Regions from separate parts of the Gordonia sp. NPDC003585 genome, predicted to be linked through region 2. Evidence: riboswitches for the same ligand, from Rfam matches in the RefSeq annotation. Region 2 holds a riboswitch; the other holds the start of a gene.

Region 1 (7,167 bases), on a different contig from region 2:
GGCACAACGGATTTCACACCTTCACGCGATCAGCGGCGTGAGGGATTTTGGCGTGTTACGTTCGTTCCACACCCCTGGGCGAACGGAGGCTGCCATGCGTGGCGATGACGAGGTCATTGCGTTGCTCAACGAGCAACTCACCAGCGAACTGACTGCTATCAACCAGTACTTCTTGCACGCCAAGATGCAGGCCAACTGGGGCCTGACCGAACTGGCGTCGACGACACGTGCCGAATCCATCGAGGAGATGACGCACGCCGAGATCCTGACCGACCGCATCCTCTTCCTGGAGGGGCTGCCGAACTACCAGAAGCTGCTTCCGCTGCGGATCGGCCAGACACTCAAGGAACAGTTCGAGTCGGACCTCGCGATCGAGATCGAGGTGGTCGAGAGGCTCAAGCCGGGCATCAAGATGTGCCGCGACAAGGGCGACATCACCAGCGCCAAGCTGTTCGAGGAGATCCTCAAGGACGAGGAACATCACATCGACTACTTGGAGACCCAACTCGAACTGCTCGAGCGTCTCGGTGAGCCGCTCTACATCTCCAAGTCGGTCGCGACCCCGCCGACTGTCGGCTGACGGCCACTCGAGAAGCGCGCTTGTAGCAGCGCCAGACCCAGCACGAGCATCCCCGCGATCGCGAGGAACACGCCGAGCACCGACGGCGCGCGGTAGCCGTAGCCTGCCCCGATCACCACTCCGCCGAGGAAGGCGCCCGCCGCGTTGGCGATGTTGAGCGCCGAGTGATTCAGTGCGGCTGCGAGAGTCTGCGCGTCGTCGGCGACGTCCATCAGGCGCGTCTGCAGCGCCGGGATCATCGCGGTTGCGGACACACCGACGACGAAGGTCAATATGAGTGCAGCCCAAGGATTCTGGGCCAACGCCGCGAACAGTCCGAGCGCGACCGCGGTCATGATCAGACCACCGAGAATGCTGAGGGTGACGTTACGGTCGGCGGCGGCGCCACCGAGGACGTTGCCGACGATCATGCCGATGCCGAACAGCATCAACGCGAGCGGCACGAGCGACACCGACAGCCCGGTCAACGTGGTCAGCGTGGAGTTGAGATAGCTGTAGAAGGCGAACATGCCGCCGAATCCGACGACGCCGATCGCCAGCGTGAACCACACCTGCGCGCGACACAGGGCGCCGAGTTCGGTCATCGGATTGGTGACCCGCATGTCGCTCAACGACGGCAGGCTGCGGACCAACGCCGCGATCGTGGCTAGCCCGATCACCACCACGATGGCGAAAGCACTACGCCACCCGAAGGTCTCGCCCAGCCACGTCGCAGCGGGAACGCCGAGGACGTTGGCGACCGAGAGTCCGAGCATCACCTGCCCGACCGCCTTGGCGCGGTGTCGGGGGCCGGCAAGGTGTGCAGCGACGAGCGCGGCGACTCCGAAGTAGGCGCCGTGCGGTAGTCCCGCCACGAATCGGGCGACGATCAGTAGGCCGTAGCTGGGTGCCAACACGGTCGCCAGGTTTCCGACGGTGAAGGCGGTCATCAGGGCGATCAGCAGCGTGCGACGCGACATGCGTGCGGTCAGTGCCGCGATCAGAGGCGCACCCACGACGACGCCGAGCGCGTAGGCGGAGATGACGTAGGCGGCGGTGGGTTCGCTGACCTCGAGCGACTCGGCGATGTTGGGCAGCAGCCCCATGGCCACGAACTCGGTGGTGCCGATCCCGAAGCCACCCAGCGCGAGCGCGATGATCGCCCACCGACGCACGGTCGACGAGGTGTCGGCTGCTACCGGGCTCTGCGAGCGCTGATCGAGGGTTTGCTGACCGGGGGCGATCTGAGACATGCTCCAAGCCAACGACGCGCACAGCCCGCACGATTCCCCGACCACGCGTGAATTCCTTCACACGTTGACCGTGCGCTCGTCAGCCGATTCTGGGCGGTGGAGCCATCCAGGTGCCGTTGGTGGCGTGCCTCCATGGGTCGCTGGCCATCGGCTGGTCGGCGTCGGGTCCGTAGCGGGTGTGACGCAGGCTGAATCGGAACACACTCAGCACGAGCGTCGGGATCAGCGCGTTGTCTGGTGGACGCACCGAGTCACAGATGGGGTCTCCGACGATGCAGACTTCGACTACGCGGCTTGTGAGTCGCCCAAACCCGCCGGGACGAGAACCGGTCATGGTGAGGCCGTTGTACACCGTCGTGTTCGGGAACAGGGTCTCCACGCCGGCACCCTTCACACCGGGAACCGGGTCACGGCGGGGGTCTGCGTACAGTTCGACGCGCAGTTTGTCGGCCGGGAGCCTGAGTGTCACCGGACCCTTCGGCGTCTGGATCGGACGTGCGTTACCGGCAGCAGAAACCACATCGCCGACGATGCGCGATCCCTGCGAGAAAGCCACCAGCGCAAGAGGTTTGGAAGGGCAGGCGCGCACCCACCAATCGAGCAACCGGGCCAGACGCGGCACGGCCAGCCGCACGTTGTCGTCGTAGGACGACGCCCCCAGCGGCCAGATGGTCGCCGGATAGACCAACGTGTGAGCCCGATATCCCATGCGCTGATAGCGCGCCACCGCGGGCGTCGTGTCGGGCGGCGGGTCGTCGTTGGTGCCGTTGACCACGACGACGAGCCCCTTCCCGGCGCACGCGTCGCTCGGACGAGCCTGAGCCGACGCAGTCGTGAGCAGAGCGGCGAGCATTGCTGTCAACAGCACGACGATCGTTGCTGATCTGGTTGTCATGCGGTCCCCCGACCTTGTGTTTCTACTTCTCAGCTGTCGTCTGAGTCGTCGCCGCCAGAAGGCGCGTTGCCGTTGCCGGACGGTGTGTTGCCGTCGTTCTTCTTCTCGCCGTCCTTCTTCTCGCCGTCCTTCTTGTCGCCGCCATCGTTGTCGGTGACGTTCTGATCGGGATCGGCACCCGCCTCGCCGTCCGGCTCGCCGCCCTCGCCAGCGGGAGGTGTCTGCCCGCCCGGGTTACCGGCGTTCTCATTGCCGGGTCCTGGCGTGCCAGGGTTCTGGTTCTCGGGGTCCGGGGCGCCTGGGTCGCCCTCACCGTTGCCTTCGGGGCCGGGAGTGGGATTGACCACCGGCTGGTTCGATTGCGGAACAACAGGATCGTTCTTCTTTGCGCCCTCGTCGTCGCCATTCGGCGGGTTGCCAGTGTCATCGCCGGCAGGGGGAACAACAGACTCGTCAGGCGTTGTTTGGCGAAGCGCAGTCACCTGCTGCCCCTCGTCGGCAGCTTCATCGTCCACTGGCTCTCCGGATGTGTCAGCCAGGCTGTACAAGGCGTTGACCGCGTTAGTCACCTGCAGGGTGCTCGCAGTGTGGTTTGGCGGCTGGATGTACGGCGTCGGCGCGACGATGTCGAGCCCCGACCAGTAGCGAACGACGTTCACGGGATATAGCGCGATGCTCACCACGCTTTTCGCGAACTCTTCGACGCCACGCTTGATCAGCGCAGGCTGCAGACCCACGATGCCGTCGATGATGTCGGTGACGACGAACAGGCTGGGCAAGTACGCACCGTAGCCAAGCTTCGGTAGTGGCGGCAGTAGGCCGCCCACGAGTCGGGTGAGATCGCCGAAATGCGCGAGTTCAAGACCGAACGGGATGTCGAGGGTCGGCCGATCTTTGAGGAAGTCTGGCACCGTGATCGAGCTGAGTCCGATCGCGTTCGCCCCCTGCTGGATCAGCTCGACGAACGCGGAGTCGGCCGAGACACGGCAGATGTTGTCTTCACAGACAATCGTGCGCCCGGTCGTCCACTCGCCACTGTCATCTTTCCCAAGGTTTGGGTCCAGGTACATCTGGTACGGGTACAGCCCGTGCTTCGTGAAGTAGCCGAGTAGGCCGTCGATGGCACCGATCGGGTCGTAGAGCGGATCGGGCAGATCGCAGATGGGATCGCCATCGACGCACACCGAGGTGACGTTGTCGTTTAGTTCGCCGAAGCCGGGGTCTTCGTCGTCGGTGCCGCGTGAGCCTTGCATCGTGAGACCAGGAATCACGCCGACCAGCGATAGCTCGATACCCCGACCTTCCTTGTTACCGGCCTGGCGAGGGTCTGAGTACAACTCACCTGTGATGGACGAGACCGGCTCACCGTCCTTATAGACGATGGCTCCGTTCTCGTCACGCACGTACTTGTCGATCACGACATCGTCGGTCAGATCATCGGGAGTTCCATTCACGTCTACGAGCCAGTACTCACCACCTTCGACGATGTCCCCGTCCTGATCGGCAGATGGCGAGTTGCCGATCTCCGCCAGGACATCTCCAGCGACTCGCGCTCCCTGTGAGTACCCAGCCACGACAATCGGCTTCCCCGGACAAGCCTGGCTGTAACTCGCGATTGCTGACTTGGTCGACGATCGCCCTTGCGAAACGCTGTCGTCGTATCCGGCCGCACCGAGCGGCCACAGCGTCGTCGGATAATCGGCGTAAATGACGTCGTATGGCTTCGACGCATGGGGTGTGTAGCCAGCCCAACCACTGGTGTACCTCTGCTCAACCCCGACCAGCGCCTTGGCATCAGGGTCATTGGTTCCGCCGACGATGACAACCGCACCATTCGAAGTGCATTCAGTAGCCCGCGCCTGCCCGACCACTCCCGGCAAGCAGTACGCAATCACCACCGCAAGCGCGGATACGAGCGCGACCAGCACGACGGCCGATCGGTGCGACACAGAGAAGTTGGATGAAGGGGATCCGGCTGCGGCGACGGGCCGATCAGACATTTGTTCCAGTCTTTCGTCCAACCCGGGACGCAGAGCGGGGGGGTTTCTGTCGAGACCCGGGGCTGAGATGATGTTAGATCCACGATCGCGAAACGCGAAGTATAAGTAGCAAAGCTAACGATCTCGAACTGGGCTTTTGGGATACGGATTCATGCAGTTCACCCGGTCGGACTACAGCCCTCCGAGGTTCGACCCACCCCGAGTAGGAGGGTTCTCTCGGACAGATCCGCGTGTTATATCCTTGACGCCAGGTCATGAGCATCAGCGCCAAGCCCCGGCTCGCTGATCGGCAACCCTCCAACCGCGGTGGGGTGCTCCGGGTGATGACCGGGTTGTGGGACCGCGAAAGCGACTCCCCGGCAAGCGCGGGTCCGAAGGTCGGACCCCAACAGGGTCAATTCCCTGCCGACCGTAGAAAGAGATCATTCCCCCATGTCTGACGTAGCCAACGACGGCCAGAATCCAGCGGACAACTGGAGCTTCGAGACCAAGCAGATCCACGCCGGCCAGGGTCCCGACCCGGCGACCAACGCACGCGCACTGCCGATCTACCAGACCACGTCTTACACGTTCAACGACACCACCCACGCCGCCAACCTCTTCGGCCTCGCCGAACCCGGCAACATCTACACGCGCATCATGAATCCGACGCAGGATGCCGTCGAGCAGCGGATTGCCGCTCTCGAGGGTGGCGTCGCAGCTCTGCTGCTGGCGTCGGGTCAGGCCGCCGAGACCTACGCGATCCTCAACATCGTGGAGACCGGCGGACACGTGGTGTCGAGCCCGCGTCTGTACGGCGGCACCTACAACCTCTTCCACTACACCCTGCCCAAGCTGGGCATCGAGGTGAGCTTCGTCGACGATCCCGAGGATCTCGACTCGTGGCAGGCCGCCATCCGCGACAACACCCGCGCACTGTTCGGTGAGACCATCTCCAACCCGAACAACGAAATCCTCGACGTCGAAGGTATTTCCGAGGTCGCCCACCGCAACGGACTGCCCCTCATCGTCGACAACACCGTTGCCACGCCGTACCTGCTGAACCCGCTCGCCCACGGCGCCGACATCGTGGTGCACTCGGCCACCAAGTACATCGGCGGCCACGGCACCGCGATCGGTGGCGTGATCGTCGACGGCGGCACCTTCGACTGGCGCGTGCAGCGCGACGGTCAGGACCTGTTCCCCGGCTTCACCACCCCCGACCCCAGCTACCACGGCGCCGTGTTCGCCGACCTGGGCGCGCCCGCCTACGCACTCAAGGCACGCGTGCAGTGGTTGCGTGACACCGGTGCGGCCATCTCGCCGTTCAACGCCTTCCTGCTCGCGCAGGGACTCGAGACGCTGAGCCTGCGCATCGAGCGGCACGTGGCCAACGCCCAGCGCGTGGCGGAGTTCCTCAACGACCACGCGCAGGTCGAGTCGGTCGCCTACGCCGGCCTGACCAGCTCGGCCTGGTACGAGCGCGGCCAGAAGCTGCTCCCCAAGGGCCAGGGCGCGATCATCGGCTTCGAGATCGCCGGCGGCGTCGACGCGGGCAAGAAGTTCGTCGACGCGCTGACATTGCACAGCCACGTCGCCAACATCGGCGACGTGCGTTCGCTGGTCATCCATCCGGCGTCGACGACGCACAGCCAACTCGTCCCCGACGAACAACTGGCCGCCGGCGTCACCCCGGGCCTCGTGCGGCTCGCGGTCGGCATCGAGGGTATCGACGACATCCTCGCCGACCTCGAAACCGGATTCGCGGCAGCGAAGTAACGACAGACAGGAGTGTGACAGCGGTGTCGGTGAGCATCGACCGGCGGACGGAACAAGCCGATCAGCCCGACTGGGAGAACGCCCCAGACGGGCAGCTGATCAGTGTCCCGGTCGGGTCGATACCGCTGGACAGCGGCGAGCAGATCGACAACGTCACCCTGGCGTTCCAACGCTGGGGGACGTTGTCGCCGTCGCGCGACAACGTCATCCTCACTTTGCATGCACTGACCGGTGATTCGCATGTCACCGGCCCGGCCGACGCACATCACGCCTCCCCCGGATGGTGGGACGGACTGATCGGCCCCGGCTGCGCCATCGACACCGACGAGTGGTGCGTGATCTCGGCCAACGTTCTCGGCGGCTGCCGTGGATCCACCGGTCCCGCATCGCTCGACGCCGACGGGGTTCCGTGGGGTTCGCGCTTCCCCCAGATCAGCGTGCTCGACCAGGTCAGGGCCGAGGTCGCACTCATGGACCGACTCGGAATCCGCAGCGTCGGAGCGGTTCTCGGCGGTTCGATGGGAGGTGCGCGGGCTCTCGAGTGGGCAATCGAATACCCCGACAGAGTGCGCAGCGCACTGGTGCTCGCCGTCGGTGCACGAGCCACCGCCGACCAGATCGGCACGCAGACAACACAAATCGCCGCCATCAAGGCCGACCCGAACTGGCAGGGCGGTGACTACCACGCCACCGGTGCACAGC
Region 2 (7,167 bases):
CGATGACAGCCAGGATCGACATGATCGAGACGGCCAGGAACACCGTGTCCATCGAATCGGCGAAGCCGCGTTTGATCGGGTCGCCGAGTTCGGGTGGCAGTTTCTCGATCACCGACGTGTCCGACATGACGCTCTCCGACGACGATGACGCACCAGGATTCTCCGACGCAGCGATCAACGACTTCGCGAACCCGCTGACCTGCGGGTCGTCGCTCTCGGCGGCTTCGACGACGGCCGCCCGGTACTCGGGAGTCTGTGCGGCGGTGACCATTTCGTCCTTGATGTTGGGCCCCATGAGGGAGAACAGCATCGAGAAGAACACCGCGACGCCCAGCGTGCCGCCGATCTGACGGAAGAAGGTTGCCGTCCCGGTGGCCATGCCCATGTCCTTGGGCGCCAAGATGTTCTGCATGGCCAGCATGATGGGTTGCATCATGTTGCCCAACCCGAACCCGAGGCCAAAGGCATAGGCCATCACGATCGCGATCGGGGTGTCGACGCCGACGGTGTGCAGCAGGAAGGTCATCACGGTGATCATGATCGAACCGATGATCGGGAAGATCTTGTAACGGCCTGTCCGCGAGATCAATTGGCCGGAGATGATCGAGCCGGTCATCAGGCCGAGCACCATCGGCAGCATCTGCAGTCCGGCCACCATCGGGCTCGATCCGCGCAGGACCTGGAAGTACTGCGGCAGCATGGAGATACCGCCGAACATCACCGCGCCGACCACCACCGAGATCATGACGCCTTGGGTGAACACCCGATTGTTGAACACGCGCAACGGAATCAGCGCGTCGTCGCCCATGGTGTGTTCGATCCAGATGAACGCCGCGACGCCGGCCGCTCCGATGCCGTAGCAGAGGAACGCCAGGCCCGACGTCCAACCCCACTCACGACCCTGTTCGGCGACGATGAGCAGCGGTGCGACGGCGACCGCGAGCGCTGTTGCGCCCCAATAGTCGGTGCGCCCACCGGTGCCCTTCTGCTGGTCGTAGTTGAGCACCTTGTAGACCACACCGAGCGCGATGATGCCGATCGGCACGTTGACCAGGAACACCCAACGCCAGCCGGATACCCACAGGATCTCCGACTGACCGGCGAAGAACCCGCCGAGCACCGGACCCAGCACGCTCGACGTGCCGAACACGGCGAGGAAGTAGCCCTGGTACTTGGCCCGTTCGCGCGGCGGCACGATGTCGCCGATCGTGGTGAGCGCCAACGTGAACAGGCCACCCGCACCCAGACCTTGCAGGGCCCGGAAGGCCGCCAGCTCGTACATCGACGTGGCCATGCTGCACAACAGCGATCCGACGATGAAGATCGAGATGGCAAGCAGGAAGAAGGGTTTGCGCCCGTACAGGTCCGAGAGCTTGCCGTAGAGCGGCGTCACGATGGTCGAGGTGACCAGGTAGGCGGTGGTCACCCAGGCCTGCAGGTCGTAGCCCTGGAGATCGTCGGCGATGGTGCGGATGGCCGTCGACACGATCGTCTGGTCGAGCGCGGCGAGGAACATGCCCATCATGAGCCCGGCGAGGATCGTCAGGATCTGGCGGTGCGTCAGTCCGACTCCGGCCGTCTCGGTTTGCTCGCTCATCGGCGTTCTTCCGTGCAGTCCTGTGCGGGGGCGATCGCCGTCTCCGCGGCATCCACAAACCGGCCGAGCAGGCTCACCAGGGTCCGCAGTTCGTCGTTGGTCCAGTCGCCCATGGCGTTGTTCATCGCATCGCGCCGCATCGTCCGCATCAGGTCCACGCGGTCGCGTCCGGCGTCGGTGATGACCAGGAGCGTGGCGCGGCCGTCGTCGGGGTCGGCCTCACGGCGGATCAATCCCTGATCGACGAGTTGCGCGACGTATCGGCTGACGGTCGACGGATCGGCGCGCAGGGATTCCGCGACCTCCCGCGACCGCATCGACTGCCTCGCCAGATGGAACAGGGCCTTGTACGCAGCTGTCTCGAACTCCCCGTCGGGCGTGCGGAACGTGGTGTGCACGGCTCGGTCGCGGATACGCAGATAGCGGGCGAGGGTGTCGAAGAGTTCGTCGATGGGAGCGTCGTCGAGCATCTCGGCCTCCTCGAATCGTTATCGGATGCAACTAGTTTCTGACCGCAATTAGTTGCGCGTGGCAAGTATGCGCTCGGGAGGCAGCCCAGGCAAATGCCTCTATAAGATCGGAACCCGTGACCCCTCAGCCGCCGCCGATTCCGTCAGGTTCCCGCCCACATTTCACGTCGATGCCCGACCTGGCACTTCGAGACCTGGGCGGCGCGGTGGTCTGGACCAACGACGACCTGTTCGCCGAGAGCCAGAACCTCATCAAGACACCGCCTGCGCAGTACCAACCGGCGACCTTTGGCCACAAAGGACAGGTCTACGACGGCTGGGAGACACGTCGTCGGCGTCGTACCGGCGTCGACCAGGCGATCGTCCGGCTCGGGGCGCCCGGCGTGGTGTACGGCGTGGTCGTCGACACCTCGTGGTTCAAGGGCAACTATCCGCCGTTCATCTCCGTCGAGGCGGCCGCGGTCGAGGGCGTGGTGTCGGCGGAGCAACTGGTCGAGGACACCGAGTGGGTGACCATCGTCGAGAAGCAGGCGGTCGACGGTGACACGCGCAACCCGTTCAAGGTCGACGCCACCAATCGCTTCACCCACGTCCGGCTCACCATGCATCCCGACGGCGGTGTCGCACGTTTCCGAGTGCACGGTCGGGGTGTGCCCGACCCACACTTCTTCCGTTATGGACACTTCGATCTGGCCGCGCTGGAGAACGGTGGCCTGATCACGGCCTGCTCCAACATGTTCTACAGCTCCCCCAACAACCTCCTGATGCCCGGCCGGGCGCGGCACATGGGTGAGGGCTGGGAGACCTCTCGTCGACGCGACGAGGGCAACGACTGGGTGCAGGTGCGCCTGGCCGGGCAGGGACTGGTGAGTCTCGTCGAACTCGACACCAGCTACTTCCTCGGCAACGCGCCGGGGTCGGCGATGGTGCGCGGACGCGACGGCGACGGCGAATGGTTCGAGGTGCTGCCCCGCACCGAACTCCAGCCCGACACCCGGCACCGCTTCGTCCTCGACCTCGACCGCCCCATGACCGAGGCCCGCATGGACATCTACCCCGACGGCGGGATGGCCCGGTTCAAGCTCTACGGCACACTCACCGACGAATCGCAGGCACGGCTCATCGAACAATGGGAACGTGGCGAGGCCTGAGCACCGAGAGCTCCGTCTCCCCGTCGGAAATCTGTACGCGGGAGGCGCGTCAGCTGCACAGTGCACGTGGTGGCGCTCCCAGGTACAGATTGCCTACAGCGGAACCCCTCACGCGACCCGACGACGCTCCTCGGCGAAGTACGGCAACACCTGTTCGCGTACCCGGCGTGCGGTCGCCGACCCGTCGATCGGCACCAGGATCACGGCGTCGGCGACCTCGGCGGCGTAGATGTCGCGGATCAGTGTGGTCAGGCCGTGGGCGGTGCCGACGTACCGGATGGTCTCCGACGCCGACTCGTCACGCGTGGCGTCGGCGTGTGCGACCGCGGCCCGCGCGGACGCAGGCGTCGGGGCTATGGCCACCTCGACCTCCAGTGCCACAGCGAAGTTCGCGGGATCGTGGGTCCCGGATCGCAGCAGCGAACGCGCACGCTGGGCCTCCCGTAACAACTCTCGCCGCACGACGATCGGCAGCGACTGGGCCACGTCGTCGCCCGCGACGGCGACTCGCAACGCCGGACGACCGATGCTGACAGTGGACCGGGCGGGCGTGGTGATGGTCATTTCCGTTGTCCCCCTGTGAATTCGGTGAGTGCGTCGAGCAGTCGATCGATGTCTTCGGTGGTGGTCCCCAAGCCGAAGCTCGCGCGAACAGCACCCTCGGGATGACCCAAGCGCTTCAGAAGCGGATGGGCACAGAACTTTCCGTCGCGCACACCGATGCCGTGGTGGTCGCTCAGGTATTCGGCGACGACGCGCGGCGGCACCCCGTCGACGACGAAACCCGCGATGCCGACCCGATTGCGCGAATCGTCGAAGATGCGCAACGGCGTGACGCCGTCGATGGCGGCCAGGCCGTCATCGAGTCGGGCCCGGAGCGTCTCGTCGTGCAGGCCTATCGTTTCGGGGCCGAGTTCGGTCAAAGCGTCACACGCTGCCGCGATCGCGATGGCGCCCAGCACATTCGGTGATCCCGCCTCGTGGCGGGCCGGGCCGGTGTGCCACGTTGCGGTGACGCCACCCGCGGAGACGTCGCGGGTGGCACCACCGCCGGCGAGATACGGCGTTGCCGCGTCGAACCAGTCCGGGCGCCCGATGAGCACACCCGCACCGAACGGCGCGTAGGTCTTGTGTCCGGAGAAGACTAGATAGTCGATGCCGTGGCTGACGATCGAGATCGGCTGGTGCGCAACCAGTTGCGCGGCGTCGACCAGGATCCGCGCGCCGTGACGATGGGCGATCGACGCGAGGCGTCCAATCGGCAGCACCTCTCCGGTCACATTCGACGCGGCCGTGACGGCAAGCAGTGCAGCGGGTTTCGACGCCAATTCGGCCTCGAGCGCTATCAGCGTGTCGGCGATGGTGTCGCACGCCTCGACCACCCGACCCCGCACACGAGTGGCCGGATCGAGCGGCGTGGTCCACGGCAGCAGGTTCGCGTGGTGCTCGATGTCGAGGACCACCACGTCGCCCGGGGTGATATGCGCGGCCAGGTTGATGGCGTCGGTGGTGTTGCGGGTGAACACGACGGTGTCGTCGGTGCGGCCCCGCAGGAATCGGCGCACGGTCTCGCGCGACTCCTCGTAGCGGGTGGTGCTGAGCTGCGACAGGTAGCCGGCACCGCGGTGGACGCTGGCGTACTCAGACAGCGAGCGCGTCACGGCGTCGGCGACCGAGGTCAGCGCGGGTGCACTCGCGGCGTAGTCGAGGTTCGCGTAGCGAATGCTCTCGCCGGTGATCAGGGGCACGCACGTGTCGGCGCCGACGACGGGTGCCGCGGCAGCGACGTCGAAGCGTGTCTCGCGAGCGACAGGAAGGACAGCAGTCATGGCAAATACTCCTAGGAATCCGTGCTTGCCGCGTTCACGTCGAAAACGGCCAGGTCGTCACCCGGAGCACCCCACCAACGGAGGAGGGTTGCCGACCAGCGAGCCGGGGCTTGTCACTGGCACTCATGACCTGCACCAAGAGTGACCGACGAGGCCCAGGGGTGTCAATTTTCACTCAGCGTGAGCGGAAATAGGGGTGCACTCACTCGGTAGCGTGAGGGAGTGCAGCCGACCGACCCGACCGTGTTCGTCCTCTCCCGACCCCGTGGCACCGTGCGCGCCCACGGCGTAGCGCGGCGATTCACCGAGGTCGACGCCGCGTCGGCCGCATTGCGATCGGGCCAGATCAGGTCGCTGACCGGGGCCATCGGTTTCGACCCACACGACGCAGTAGCCCTCGTCGCACCGAACCGGCTCGACTTCGACGACGCACCGCTGGGCGGTCGACCCGCGACGCCACGGACCGTGGTCGCCCAGAGTTTTCACCCGGACGCCGCCGAACACCGCGACCGGGTCGCGAACGCGATCAAGAGCATCGTCGCCGGCGAGGTCGACAAGGTGGTGTTGGCCCGACGAGTCGACCTCGAGGTCGATCCGCCGGTAGACCCTGGCGAGCTGGTCGAGGTGTTCGCGGGCGGCAATGCCGGGCACAACGCATTCGCCGTCGACCTCGGCACCGGCGCATGGTTGCTCGGCGCAAGCCCAGAGATGTTGTTGCGCAAGCACGGTCGCGAGGTCACGTGTCATCCGTATGCCGGGTCGGCGCCGCGGTCGGACGACCCGACCGCAGACGCCGCCGCCGCCGAGCGACTCGCCGCGTCTGCCAAGGACCGCGCCGAGCACGCCTTCGTCGTCGACCACATCCGCGAACGACTGGCCCAGCTCTGCGACCACGTCGACGCACCGCCGGAACCCGAGATCAGTTCTACCGGGGAATTGTGGCATCTGGCCACGCCGATCCGTGCGACACTGCGTGACCCGGCGACCACCGCCCTCGACCTCGCGCTACTCCTCGGCCCGACACCAGCGGTGTGCGGCACACCGAGTGATGTTGCGGCAGAGATGATTCGGGAGATCGAAGGTGATCGAGGCTTCTACGCCGGCGCGCTCGGCTGGTGCGACGCGCACGGCGACGGCGAGTGGATGGTCACCATCCGGTGCCTCGAACTGGCCGCCGACCACCGGCACCTTCGCACCTGGGCGGGTGGCGGCATCGTCGCCGACTCCGACCCGCAGGCCGAACTGGACGAGACGGCCGTCAAACTGCGCACCGTTCTGAACGCGCTCGGTGTCGGTGACTACGGCTGATCGCGCCACAGGCTTGGCCCTCTGAAATCCGCCCCCGAAACCTGCACCGGAAATCCGCCCGAGGCAGACGACCCGTTGACATATCGTCGACGACGCCTCTCGCCAGGGCGGAAATCGTGAGCAGTTTCGGAGCCCGGGGCCCGAGCGTCAGCCCAACGCGCGGTCGAGGTCTTCGATGAGGTCGTCGGCGCCCTCGAGCCCGACCGACAGTCGCACCACCGAGTCGCCGAGCCCGATCGCCGCACGCCCTTCCGGTCCCATCGCACGATGAGTGGTGGTTGCCGGGTGCGTGATCAGCGACTTCGAGTCTCCGAGGTTGTTGGAGATGTCGATGATGTGCAGGCCGTTGAGCACCTCGAATGCGCGCTTCTTGCCGTCGACGCCGGAGCGGTCGTTGAGCTCGAAGGTCACCACGGTGCCACCGCCACCCATTTGCGACTTCGCGAGGTCGTACTGCGGATGTGATTGCAGGAACGGGTATTTCACCCACCGGACGCGGGTGTCGCGCTCCAGGAATTCGGCGACCCGCAGCGCCGAAGCGACCGACGCGTCGAGGCGCAGCTGCATGGTCTCAAGTCCCTTGACCAGGGTCCACGCGTTGAACGGGCTCATGGCCGGGCCGGTGTGACGCATCAGCGTCTGCACGGGTCCGTCGATGTACTCCTTGGTGCCGAGGACCGCGCCGCCCATCACGCGGCCTTGGCCATCGATGTGCTTGGTCGCGGAGTAGACGATGACGTCGGCCCCGAGATCCAGGCCGCGCTGAAGGAGCGGTGTGGCGAAGACGTTGTCCAGCACCACCTTTGCGCCGG

What was found. Region 2 has a riboswitch for S-adenosylmethionine ahead of ABZW74_RS19620 (aminotransferase class V-fold PLP-dependent enzyme). Riboswitches for the same ligand answer to the same signal wherever they lie in the genome.
Region 1: another riboswitch for S-adenosylmethionine. It lies ahead of ABZW74_RS05075 (bifunctional o-acetylhomoserine/o-acetylserine sulfhydrylase); the one in region 2 lies ahead of ABZW74_RS19620 (aminotransferase class V-fold PLP-dependent enzyme).

What each region holds. Positions count from the first base shown of each region.
Region 1 covers NZ_JBEXMX010000012.1:62,855-70,021, forward strand. The annotation lists gene bfr (bacterioferritin) at 95-580, shown strand; gene ABZW74_RS05060 (MFS transporter) at 538-1,812, opposite strand; gene ABZW74_RS05065 (hypothetical protein) at 1,892-2,707, opposite strand; gene ABZW74_RS05070 (PE-PPE domain-containing protein) at 2,737-4,707, opposite strand; SAM riboswitch class IV at 4,958-5,079, shown strand; gene ABZW74_RS05075 (bifunctional o-acetylhomoserine/o-acetylserine sulfhydrylase) at 5,140-6,465, shown strand; gene ABZW74_RS05080 (homoserine O-acetyltransferase) at 6,489-7,167, shown strand, end outside.
Region 2 covers NZ_JBEXMX010000082.1:8,086-15,252, reverse strand. The annotation lists gene ABZW74_RS19640 (MDR family MFS transporter) at 1-1,597, opposite strand, end outside; gene ABZW74_RS19635 (MarR family winged helix-turn-helix transcriptional regulator) at 1,594-2,067, opposite strand; gene alc (allantoicase) at 2,238-3,218, shown strand; gene ABZW74_RS19625 (hypothetical protein) at 3,327-3,782, opposite strand; gene ABZW74_RS19620 (aminotransferase class V-fold PLP-dependent enzyme) at 3,779-5,047, opposite strand; SAM riboswitch class IV at 5,064-5,178, opposite strand; gene ABZW74_RS19615 (isochorismate synthase) at 5,291-6,355, shown strand; gene ABZW74_RS19610 (O-succinylhomoserine sulfhydrylase) at 6,503-7,167, opposite strand, start outside.